DNA from 4 places in the Dorea amylophila genome. Region 2 is predicted to be linked to each of the others. Evidence: predicted binding sites of a transcription regulator. Region 2 holds the regulator's gene; each other region holds the start of a gene.
The links. The regulator Rex, encoded in region 2, represses fermentation and respiration genes when NADH is low (regulators of the CRP and FNR family bind a similar motif). The targets are predictions, from matches to a motif close to ATTGTTAANTANTTAACAAT.

Region 1 (3,218 bases), on a different contig from region 2:
ACGACAGGCCGCAATTTCATTGATTCCTTTTAAATAACAAAGTTTCGGAATTGGAATTCCATTCTGGGATGCAGCTTCCATGATCGTGGTATTCTCTTTTACCGTTATCTCTCTTCCATCTATTGTAAGATTTACCATAATGTCTCTCTGCCTCCCTTAAATATACCGTATCCGAAGTGATCACAGCGAAGACATCTTCCTGCTTCCTGTTTCGCTTCTTTTTCTGTCATACAATTTTCCACTGCCTCAAAATCGCAGACTCTTTCACACGCTTCTCTTTCTGTAAGATTTACTCTTCCACAAGGTGTACGATCATCCAGATGCGCTTCCGGAATTTCAACATCGCAGGAAATCTCATGATGATATCCAAGATACTCATCAATATTAGCTGCTACGACTTTTGCAGCTGCAATTGCCTTAATAACTGAAGCCGGTCCGCTTGCACAGTCTCCTCCGGCAAATACACCCGGAAGGTTCTCGAATGCGCCCGTGCTTTTGGTAACAATTTTCCCACGTTCAACCGGAATACCAGCCTGTTCAAAGTGATGTGTTTCGATATTCTGTCCGATTGCTACGATTAATACATCGCATGGTATGTAAATATCTTCTTCACCTGTAGGTTTGATGCTTGCTCTTCCGTCTCTGATCGAGCTCACCATCTGAGGGGTCACATAGATTCCTTTTACATGATGATTCTCATCTACATCAATGGATGACGGTGCTTTCAATGTCTGTAATTCAATACCTTCTGCAACTGCTCCGTCTATTTCTCCCGGAAGTGCAGTCATATCCGCAACCCTTCGTCTGTAAACGATACTTACTTTCTTGGCACCCAGACGTTTTGCTGTACGGACTGCATCCATGGATACGTTACCTCCACCGATAACAGCAACCTCTTTTCCTGTCAAATCCATAATCTGATTCTTCCCTACGTTACGCAGGAACTGTACAGCTGATAGGATTCCGTCTGCATCTTCATTTTCCAATCCTAATTTTTTATCTGTACTTGCCCCGATTGTAATCAGAACAACATCGTATTCCTGTCTCAATTGCTGGATTGTAATATCCTGACCGATCTTCAGACCATTTTTCACCTGTACACCTGTCTTCAGTATCGCACGGATATCATCGTCAAGTCTGTCTTTCGGAAGTCTGTAGTTCGGAATACCATAACGAAGCATTCCTCCTAATTTCGGAAGCATCTCATATACAGTTGTCTGATGTCCCATTAACTGCAGATAATAAGCTGCACTCAAACCACCAGGTCCTCCACCAAGGATTGCAATCTTTTTTCCTGTATCCGGTGCACACTGCGGAGGATCAACTTCTCCCGCAAAATCTGCTGCTACACGTTTTAATCCACGAATATTAATAGAATCATCCACCATATTTCTTCTACATCTTGCTTCACATGGATGTTCACAGATAAATCCACATGTAGTCGGGAACGGATTATCTTTTCTCAGCAGACGGATCGCATCTGCATATCTGCCTTCACCTACCAGTGCAACATATCCCGGAATATCTACATGTGCAGGACATAAAGATACACATGGTACCGGCTGATTATAGGTACAGGTACATCTTCCGTTCTGGATATGTTCAACGTAATCATCACGATAACCGATCAATCCTTTGTATACCATATTAGCAGCCTCATATCCGATTGCACAGTCTGCTGATTCCATGATTGAAAGTGCAGTCTGCTCCATAATATCCAGCGTCTTCATAGTTGCTTTTCCATCCAGTACTTCACGGATGAAATTGTTCAATTGACCTAATCCGATACGGCAAGGTACACATTTTCCACAGGTCTGTGCATGACATAACTCAAGAAATGCTCTTGCCATATCTACAGGACATAATCCCGGAGGACTTGATTCGATTCTTCTTTCCAGATCTTTATAAAGGCCTTCCATTACGATCTTTGCTTTTTTTGGAGAGGCAATTTCCAGTCTGCTCATTCTTTATTCCTACCTTCCATCTGTTTGTTTTCAATTTACAGTACATATGAATTGCAATTATCAGTTTTTTGCGCAATTCATTTCAAATGTGATATCGGTATTATATCATTTATTCGATAATTTGTAATCATATTTGTTAATAGTAGTAAATTTAACGCTATAGTCAGATTTTTAACAAATCTTGATTATCTGTTTTACGAAATTTCCTGTCTGTCTTTTTTCGGTGTCATTTATGCAGAAAAAAACCTCACACATGATTGTGTGAGGTTTTCAATATTTTTATTGACTTCTAACTATACAAGTTCAATCAGAACTTCCATAGCTGCATCACCTTTACGCTGACCAATCTTAACGATTCTTGTGTATCCACCGTTACGATCTGCATACTTAGGAGCGATCTCATCGAATAATTTTGCTACAAGATCAACTTCTTTTGTATTTTTCTTCTTTCCAGCCTGTGCAGTTGGAACTTCCTTTACAGGATAAAGAACCTTCAGCATCTGACGACGAGCATGCAGTCTGCTTGGCATATCCTTTTTGATTGTTTTATCAACTTCGTCATATACAGTAACTTTCTTACCATCTACAACTTCTTTTACTCTCTTGCCATCTTTATCTTTGCGGGCAACTTTAGCTTTTACAGTAACTTCTTCGAAGTTATCTTTTTCTTTAACAGCTAATGCGATAAGTCCTTCAGCGATCTTGCGGATCTCTTTAGCCTTAGCTTCTGTTGTAACGATCTTACCGTTGTTCAGAAGTGCTGTTACCTGGTTTCTTAATAATGCTTTTCTCTGGCTTGATGTTCTGCCAAGTTTTCTATATTTTGCCATTTTAAATATCCTCCATTATAACACTTGGTTATGCTTCTTCGGGCTTACTAGCCAAATGCTCTGCCATGCACTTACGGGCTTACTGACAGATTATTCTTCACCTTTGCTGAGGCTTAAGCCTAACTCATCTAATTTTGCAAGTACTTCTTCCAGAGACTTACGTCCAAGGTTACGTACTTTCATCATATCTTCCGGTGTTCTGTTTGTCAGTTCTTCAACTGTATTGATACCAGCTCTCTTCAGGCAATTGTATGAACGAACAGAAAGTTCAAGTTCGTCAATGCTCATCTCAAGAACTTTTTCTTTTTCATCGTCTTCTTTTTCAATCATAACTTCAGCAGCCTGTGCTACTTCTGACAGATCAATAAAGAGTTTCAGATGTTCACTAAGTACCTTTGCAGCCAAACTTACAGCTTCATCCGGA
Region 2 (3,218 bases):
GCCTTTTTCAAATTTTGCAAGGTCACCGGACAATCCATGTATATATGTGCCTAATTCTGCAGCATCTTCCGCTTCTTTTTCCTGCACCATCCATCCGGAGATCACGCCGGCGAGAACATCTCCCGATCCGGCTTTTGCCATCGCACTGTTCCCGGTAAGGTTCATACGTATACCTTTCTCTTCGCTTGCGATCAGAGTTCTCGAATCTTTCAGTACACAGGTAATCCGGTATCTTGAAATAAAATCTTTCAGGATCTGGATCCTGTCTGCTTTCAGTTCCTCTACAGGAGTGCCTGTAAGTCTTGACATTTCTTTCATATGCGGTGTGATCACAAATCTGCGCTCGGCCATCTGATTCAGATAATTTTTATTTTCTGCAAGAAGATTCAGTCCGTCTGCATCGATCAGACACGGTACTTTTACATATTCAATCACAGTTTTTAATATTTTTTCGGAAAGCCTGCTCATTCCAAGGCCCGAACCGATACATACGCTATCTGCCCATGTAAGAAGTGATAACAGTTCTTCTTTATTATATTCCTCATATGTTGTGACAATTGCTTCCGGAAGGAGTGTCTGTAAGATTTCCCGATTATCTGAGGAAGTGTATATTCTCACCAGTCCTGCTCCTGTCATGTAAGCGGCATGCGCATTCAGATAAGCGGCCCCGGCCATTCCTTTGCTTCCGGCTATCACGAGGAGTCTTCCGTACGTGCCTTTATTTGAATCTTCCGGTCTGTCCGGCAGCATCTTCCGATAGATATCTTTTCCGGCTGTCCGGACTATTTCCTGATCCTCACAGATAGAATCTGTAGAAATGCCGATATCCGGCACGATAACCCTGCCGGCCATAGTTCTGCCCTGTGACAGTTCCAGACCAATCTTTTTTAACTGGAATGTCACTGTATAGTCCGCTTTGAAAGCGCAGCCCAGGATACAGCCTGTTGTGGCAGAAAGTCCGGACGGGATATCTACCGCAAATTTTGTTCCCCTCATCCGGTTCATCTGTTCGATCACCTGACGATATCTGCCCTCTACTTTACGACTCAACCCCACTCCAAAGACAGCATCTATGACCACACTATAGGAGTCTTCCTGCGGCATTCCATAAGTAATCTTCCCGCCGCATTCCTGTAAGCGGTGCATCTGTTCCTGTGTTTCCTCGGTATAATGTTCCGGGTTTCCCACACAAAATGTCTCTACGGAGTATCTGTTATTTTGTAAAATGCGGGCAATTGCGAAACCGTCCCCTCCATTATTACCCGAACCACAGACAACACAGACATGCGAAAGATCAACCTTTTCATCTTCTAATACCTGTACACACGCCTGCGCCGCATGTTCCATCAATTCCAGGGAAGGAACCCCTAATTTTTGAATTGTATACTGATCTGCTGCTTTCATCTGTGCTGCATTCACCCAAAGCTGCATCCAATCATCTCCCATCAAGTCCTGCTTTATACTTACCGCAACAAAAGAACGTGTAAAAATATGTCCATCTTCCGGACTACTCCTACACGCCTTTTTCTTTTATAATAATTTACTTATGATCCTCTTTGTAACGACTGATATTGTATGACAGCTGCATCAGGCTTTCTGACAGATGTACATTCTCGACAACAATATTATCTGGAAGATTCAGATCTGTGTGCGCAAAGTTCCAAATTGCACGCACTCCGTTATCAACCAGCATATTCGCCACTTCAATTGCTTTCTCTTTTGGAATCGTCAGCACTGCAATATCAATATTATTGTTCTGTACAAATGCTTTCAGGTCATCCATCATGCGGATCGGTACGCCTCGGATAGAGACACCCTGAAGTCTTGGATTTACATCAAAGATTCCCTTCAGGATAAATCCACGGTTCTCAAAAGCTGCATAATTTGCCAGTGCCTGTCCAAGATTACCGGCACCGATGATAATGATATTATGATCTTCTTCCAATCCTAAAATTTTTCCGATCTCTGTATATAAATACTTTACGTTATAACCATATCCCTGCTGGCCGAATCCGCCAAAGTTATTCAGATCCTGACGAATCTGTGATGCAGTCACCTTCATACGCTTACTCAGATCGTTCGAAGATATACGCTCTACACCATTTTCCAGCAGTTCACCCAAATATCTGTAATACCTCGGCAATCTACGAATGACTGCACGAGAAATCTCTCTTTCTTCCACTATATTCACCCTTCCAATCATAGTCTGAAATAATTATATAAAATTGAAAGATTATTGTCAAACTATTGTTGAATTTTATACAATTTCCGTTATAATAAAATAGCATGTGCAAATGCATTTTACGAATACGAATGTATCAATTATCCACAACGCAGGAGGAAATATATGATATTAGCATGTCACGGGATCCAGAAATCTTTCGGTGAACACCTCATCGTCAGAGATGGATCCTTCCATATAGAAGATCACGAAAAAGCAGCTCTTGTCGGACCGAACGGTGCCGGTAAGTCTACTCTGCTCAAAATGATTGTAGGCGAATCAGCCCCGGATGACGGCAACGTCATTCTGACAAAAGGTAAGACGCTTGGCTATCTTGCCCAGCATCAGGAGATGCAAAGCGGTAATACGATCTATGAAGAAGTCCGCACCGCAAAGGCCGATATAATCGCTATGGAGCGCCGTATCCGCGAGATTGAGATGGAACTTAAGCATCTCTCCGGTGACGCTCTGAACGACCGTCTGGAAACTTACAATCGCCTTATGGCCACTTTTGAACGTGAGAATGGCTATTCTTGCGAAAGTGAGATTACCGGTGTGTTAAAAGGACTTGGATTTACGGAAAATGATTTCACCAAACCGGTCGACACTCTCTCCGGAGGACAGAAAACCCGTGTATCTCTTGGCAAGCTTCTGTTAACGAAACCAGACATTTTGCTTCTTGATGAGCCAACCAACCATCTGGATCTGAATTCCATTGCATGGCTTGAAACCTATCTTCTAAACTACCAGGGAGCTGTGCTGATCGTGTCTCACGACCGTTATTTTTTGAACAAAGTTGTCACGAAAGTTCTTGAAATCGAGCTTGGAGAACTTCGTACTTATATGGGAAACTACAGTGACTATGCAGCAAAGAAGCAGCAGCTTCGCGACATACGCCTGAAGGAGTATCTTAACCAGCAGCAGGAAATCAAGCATCAGGAGGCAGTTATCGAAAAGCTTCGTTCTTTCAACCGTGAAAAATCCATCAAACGTGCCG
Region 3 (3,218 bases), on a different contig from region 2:
GTGATCCGGTCTCATGGTGTAGCAAAATACATTTATGATATCATGGATGAACGCGGGATTACATGTGTAGATGCGACTTGTCCTTTTGTGAAGAAAATTCATAAGATTGTTGCAGAAGAAAGTGCCAAAGGATCGTACATTGTGATCATCGGAAATGGCGAACATCCGGAGGTAGAAGGTATCCGCGGATGGGCAGGAGAACAGGTGACTGTGATACAGACTCCGGAAGATGCAGAAAGATTTGAATTACCTGAAAAAGAACAGAAAGTATGTATCGTGGCCCAGACGACATTTAACTACAATAAATTCAAAGAATTAGTTGAAATTATTTCAAAAAAGAGGTATGATATAGTTGTTTTAAATACGATTTGCAATGCGACGAAAGAAAGGCAGACTGAGGCTCGTCAAATTGCAGCGAGAGTAGATGCTATGGTTGTGATAGGTGATAAGCGTAGTTCGAATACTCAGAAGCTATTTGAAATCTGCAAAGAGGAATGTTTGAATACGTACTATATACAGACACTTGACGATTTGGATATTAATCAATTAAGGTCCGTGGAATCAGTAGGTATTACAGCAGGGGCATCCACGCCCAATAAAATAATTGAGGAGGTTCAAAATAATGTCAGAATTAACTTTTGAACAAATGTTGGAAGAGTCTTTTAAGACAATAAGAAATGGAGAGGTTGTAGATGGTACAGTCATCGACGTTAAACCTGATGAAATCATCTTGAATATAGGCTACAAAGCAGACGGTATCATTACAAGAAATGAGTATACTAACGAAACAAACGTTGATCTTACAACAGTTGTATCCGTTGGTGATAAGATGAGCGCAAAAGTCCTGAAAGTAAATGACGGAGAAGGACAGGTTCTGCTGACATATAAGAGACTTGCAGCAGAAAAAGGCAATGAAAGATTAAAAGAAGCATTCGAGAATCATGAAGTATTAAAAGCTCCTGTAACTCAGATTCTTGGCGGCGGATTAAGCGTAGTAGTTGATGAAGCAAGAGTATTCATTCCTGCAAGCCTTGTTTCTGACACATATGAAAAAGACCTGAGCAAATATCAGGGACAGGAAATTGAATTCGTAATCAGCGAGTTTAATCCTAGAAGAAATCGTGTGATCGGTGACAGAAGACAGCTTCTTGTTGCTGAACGTGCTGAAAAACAGAAAGAACTGTTTGCTAAGATTAACGTAGGTGACAGAATGGAAGGAACTGTAAAGAACGTTACAGATTTCGGAGCATTCATCGACCTTGGCGGAGTAGACGGACTTCTTCATATCTCTGAGATGTCTTGGGGACGTGTTGAGAATCCTAAGAAGGTCTTCCAGGTTGGAGATAAAGTAGAAGTGATGATCAAAGATATCCACGATACAAAGATCGCACTCAGCCTGAAATTCCCAGAGACAAATCCATGGGCTAATGCAGCAGAGGATTATGCAGTCGGAACAGTAATTACAGGTAAGGTTGCAAGAATGACAGACTTCGGAGCATTTGTTGAACTGGCTCCAGGAGTAGATGCATTACTTCATGTTTCTCAGATTTCAAGAGCACATGTTGATAAACCGTCTGATGTACTTTCAGTTGGACAGGAAATCACAGCTAAGATCGTTGATCTGAATGAAGCTGAGAAGAAGATCAGCCTGAGCATGAAAGCTTTAGAACAGCCGGAAGAAGCTGCAGAAGAGACAGACGCTGAGTAATATCAAATCAGATATACAGACAGGAAAGGATAGAGGAAAGCCTCTATCCTTTCTATGCCTGAGGATAGAAGGGAACCTGCCATTGGCAGGTTTTCTGTGCGTATGTGCATTTGTTAAAAATGCAACAAGATGTTCATGAAAATATACAATGAAATTAGTCACTTTCTATAGAAATTTGTCTATATTTCCTGTATATTATATAAAGAGTAAATAGGAAGGAAGGAAAAAAAGGATGGCATTGTTAACATTTAAGGGTGGTATTCACCCGGATGACGGCAAGAGCCTGGCTAAAGATAAGGCAATTGTCGATGTAAAACCTAAGGGCGATCTGGTGTACCCTGTATCACAGCATATCGGTGCTCCGGCAAATCCTGTGGTAGCCGTTGGCGATCATGTTTTAAAAGGCCAGATGATAGCAGAAGCGGGAGGATTCGTATCTGCTCCGATTTATGCATCTGTATCTGGAACTGTAAAAGCAATCGCACCACATCTGAATCCGACAGGAGGAAGAGTGAACAGTATCGTGATCGAAAATGATGGCGAATACAAAGAAGTGGAATATCCAGCTGTAACTCCGTTAGAAGACATGAGCAAGGAAGATATCCTGAATGCGATTGGAACAGCGGGAGTAGTAGGTATGGGTGGTGCCGGTTTCCCTACGAGAGTAAAACTTTCACCAAAGGAACCGGAAAAGATTGATTACATCATTGCAAACTGTGCGGAATGTGAGCCATATATCACAGCTGACTACAGAACAATGATCGAGACTCCGGAAAAGCTGGTTGGAGGAATGAAGATTATCCTCCGTCTGTTCGACAACGCGAAAGGAATCTTTGGTGTAGAGGACAACAAACCAGACTGTATCGAAAAATTAAGAGAACTGACAAAAGATGAACCTCGTATGGAAGTTCTGGCACTGAAGACCAAGTATCCTCAGGGGGGTGAGCGTCAGCTTATTTACGCTACAACAGGGCGCGCAATTAATTCCGCAATGCTTCCGGCAGACGCAGGATGTGTTGTAGATAATGTGGCAACAATGGTAAGCGTATACCAGGCTGTTGTAGAAGGAAAGCCTTCAATGGAACGTGTTGTAACAGTAAGTGGGGACGCTGTTGCAGAGCCAGGCAATTTCAGAGTACCATTTGGCATCAATCAGCAGGAGCTTGTAGAGGCAGCAGGAGGATTTAAAACAGAGCCTGAGAAACTGATCTCCGGCGGACCGATGATGGGATTCTCTATGTTCTCATTAGATGTACCTGTAACAAAGACTTCTTCATCTATTCTTGGATTTACCAAAGATGAAGTGGCTAAGATGGAACCATCTGCATGTATCAACTGTGGACGCTGTGTAGAAGCCTGTCCAAGCCGCCTGATCCCATCGAGACTGGCGGATTATGCAGAACATCATGACGAAGAGAAGTTTACAAAACACGAAGGACTCGAATGTATGGAATGTGGTTCCTGCAGTTTCGTATGTCCGGCAAAACGTCCGCTGAAACAGGCAATCGGA
Region 4 (3,218 bases), on a different contig from region 2:
CCGTAAGTTCCGGCTGGATCTTATTACCATCTTCATCGGACAAATAAAGTTCCTTCAGATGAACGCCTTTTTTCTTGAATTCTTTGAACTTGTCTTCCGCCACATAGCAAATCTGTCTGCCGCTGTACTGTCCCTCTTCTTCGATGACCTGCTCTGTGCTGAAATCCTGGGCTTCAATTCCGAGAATCTGTGCTTTTAACCTAAGGACCAGATCTTTTGTCACCAGAACGACCGGCTTTTCTTCTTCCCGGATTCCCTTACATACTTTTAAGATCCGATTATCCGGCTTATCTTCCGGAAGGCTTTCCGGCAGTTCTACATTTACACAATTGGCCTCTACACGGAGGATTCCTCCATTTTCCATCTGGACACCTTTTAAAAGGTCTCCTTTCAGTCTGAGCTTTTCCAGAAAACGGATCGCCCGCCTTGCATTTGCTCCCTTTTCTCCTTCTGCTTTCTTCAGGCCGTCCAGTTCTTCTAATACAACCAATGGCAATATCACCCTGTTTTCTTCAAAACACTGACATGCATAAGGTGCCTGGATTAAAATATTGGTATCAATAACATAGGATTTGATCATAGATATTTCTCACACTTTCTGATTTTGTTTTTTGTACATTTTCAGGTATAGTATGAAAATATTGAATTTACTCGATATTTTTGTAAAAAAGATGTTAAGTTATTCTTGAAATCTACTGAAATTTTCAGATTCATATACAGAATGATTCTGCAAAATAATACAGAGAACCTGTCAATGGCAGATTCTCTGTATTTATTATGTATTTTTTATTTTCACAGATTCTTGACTATTCTCCGAGGAAATATTTTCCGTATGCATCTGCTGCCTTGATTGCTGCACATACAGTCTCCGGTGTTACCTCGAATGGCATATTGTGAAGCGTGTCGTTCTCTGCACAGGCTGCCGTTGCAACTGCCATCAGCTTCTCATCTGTTACTTCTGTGATTCCCAGTTCTTTTAATGTCACAGGCAGTCCCAGTTCGATACACCAATCGATGATATCTTCCAGTTCTTCTGCCGGAATGTTCTCCAGTACCAGCTGTGTAATCGTTCCAAATGCGACTTTCTCGCCATGATACATGTGATGGCACTCATCCAGTACGGTAAATCCATTATGAATTGCGTGCGCTCCTGCAAGTCCGCCACTCTCAAATCCGATACCACTCAGCAATGTATTGGCTTCGATGACTTTTTCTACAGCCGGTGTACATGCTCCTGCTTCCAAAGCAAGTTTTGCCTTTACTCCTTCTGCCATCAGCGTATCAAAACAGAGTTTTGCAAGTGCGATTGCTGCCTGTGTGACCTGTCCACCCGCACATGTCGTTGCTCCGCTTACCTGACAGGCTCTTGCTTCAAAATATGTTGCCAGCGCATCACCCATTCCGGAAACGGTAAGTCTTACCGGTGATTTTGCAATGATCTCAGTATCCATCAGAACCATGTCCGGGTTGGCCGGAAGGAATAAGTACTCTTCGAATACACCAGCATCTGTATAAATAACAGACAGTGCGCTGCAAGGTGCATCTGTTGAGGCGATCGTCGGACAGATCAGAACCGGTGCTTCTTTATAATAAGCAACTGCCTTGGCCGTGTCCAGGATCTTACCACCGCCGATACCGATCACGACATCACAGCCCTTCTCATTCATGATGTCTACCAGTCGGTTGATCTCATTCTTACTGCATTCTCTGTTGAAATACTCGTACACAGGTGTGATCTCGTATCCTTCAAATCCGGTATTTACAACGTCCCCGATACGTTTATATCCTGATTCTGTGATCAGTACAAGTGCTTTTTTGCCATACTTCTGAGCATATTCACCCAGCTTCTTCAGCTCACCTGCACCCTGTACATATTTACTTGGACTACATAAAATCTTTGCCATGCTATTACCCTCCTGTAATCTTCACGTTTTATATGTTATTTTATTAACAATCTGGTTTTATTGTATGCTATCGATACAGTTGTGTCAATAAAACAGGAGGAAAACATTTACTTTTCTTAGTGTCATATCACTATACCCTGACAGTGATCTATCTCATGCTGAATAATCTGTGCCGTCCATCCGGTATATTTCTGTCTCTGCTTTTTGAAATTCATGTCCTGATATTCTACTTCAATCTCCTGATATCGAGTGCATTTTCTCACACCTGTAAGGGAAAGGCAGCCTTCTTCCGTCTCATATTTTCCGGAACGTTTTACAATCTTCGGATTAAACATTGCCATATTCATGAATCCCATATTAACGGCTATGATACATTTCTTCACTCCGATCATATTCGCTGCCATGCCGACACAGCCTTCCTCGTGCGCTTTCAATGTATCTAACAAATCCACTGCAACCTGCTTGTCCGTCTCTGTTGCCGGCTCGGATCTCTGGTTCAGGAAAAATATGTCTTTCATAATCGGTCTTATCATGCTTTGTTACTCTCTTTCGTATGTGTCTTCATATAATTATAGAATTCCTGATGCAACCGCTGGAATTCTTCCGGTGCATGCATCGCATGTCTGTAAAGGAATTTGTTGCCAAATTCACTCTGATATACTCTGCTTAGAACCCCTGCCAGCATTCCTGTCGGCATATCTTTGATCATATAGAGCTTTGCCGGGCACAACATTCCCTTCTGGGCGATCCACTTCAGGTTCTTTTTCATCCGATAAGCTGTCAGCGTCATCAATTTTTCATTTGCACAGATTTTTTCCGGATGCCTGCTCTGGTAATAAGCATCTGCCAGCGGAATGATCACGCCAAGATGTGATATCTGCCAGTGATGCATTTCCGGAACGATCTGGTATGGAATGTGGCTTTTTCTAAATATATATGCCAATGCTTCTTCCCTGCTGCTCTTTCTTCCTCCTATCTCACCGAATGTTGTCGGCTGAATTGCTCTTGGCAGAAGCTGCGCATCCAGAATCCCACCTTCAATGCAGCCACCCGCTCCCGGAAATGCCGGAAGGATCCTTCCTTTTCCGCAGATTTTCTCCCACCTGCCATATGGTTTGATCGTATTGATCATAGTGACAACATTCGGACTTTTATTCTTACTGATATCTTCCAGTGCTTCTTCTACTTGATTCTCACGTACGGTCAGGAAAATAAACTGGTAGCGGTCATCCGGCTTTAACTCACTGATCGTCTTAACCTCAACTTTATGCGTTCTTGTCTTGCCTCTGTACCATAGACCGTGTCCCTGTAATT

Region 1: OCV72_RS10575 (NAD(P)-binding protein) is a predicted target of Rex. The motif match lies at 2,124-2,143, and genes of this name have one in related genera.
Region 3: rsxC (electron transport complex subunit RsxC) is a predicted target of Rex. The motif match lies at 1,818-1,837, and genes of this name have one in related genera.
Region 4: OCV72_RS02980 (glycerol dehydrogenase) is a predicted target of Rex. The motif match lies at 1,936-1,955, and genes of this name have one in related genera.

The regions. Positions count from the first base shown of each region.
Region 1 covers NZ_JAOQJW010000015.1:58,038-61,255, reverse strand. Annotated here, with positions in the region: gene OCV72_RS10580 ([FeFe] hydrogenase, group A) at 1-138, opposite strand, end outside; gene OCV72_RS10575 (NAD(P)-binding protein) at 132-1,964, opposite strand; gene OCV72_RS10570 (bL17 family ribosomal protein) at 2,258-2,794, opposite strand; gene OCV72_RS10565 (DNA-directed RNA polymerase subunit alpha) at 2,885-3,218, opposite strand, start outside.
Region 2 covers NZ_JAOQJW010000025.1:45,673-48,890, reverse strand. Annotated here, with positions in the region: gene OCV72_RS14235 (NAD(P)H-hydrate dehydratase) at 1-1,446, opposite strand, end outside; gene OCV72_RS14230 (redox-sensing transcriptional repressor Rex) at 1,541-2,182, opposite strand; gene OCV72_RS14225 (ABC-F family ATP-binding cassette domain-containing protein) at 2,348-3,218, shown strand, end outside.
Region 3 covers NZ_JAOQJW010000016.1:23,377-26,594, reverse strand. Annotated here, with positions in the region: gene ispH (4-hydroxy-3-methylbut-2-enyl diphosphate reductase) at 1-642, shown strand, start outside; gene rpsA (30S ribosomal protein S1) at 623-1,708, shown strand; gene rsxC (electron transport complex subunit RsxC) at 1,941-3,218, shown strand, end outside.
Region 4 covers NZ_JAOQJW010000004.1:39,932-43,149, forward strand. Annotated here, with positions in the region: gene OCV72_RS02975 (PhoH family protein) at 1-580, opposite strand, end outside; gene OCV72_RS02980 (glycerol dehydrogenase) at 807-1,904, opposite strand; gene OCV72_RS02985 (peptide deformylase) at 2,027-2,437, opposite strand; gene OCV72_RS02990 (ketopantoate reductase family protein) at 2,434-3,218, opposite strand, start outside.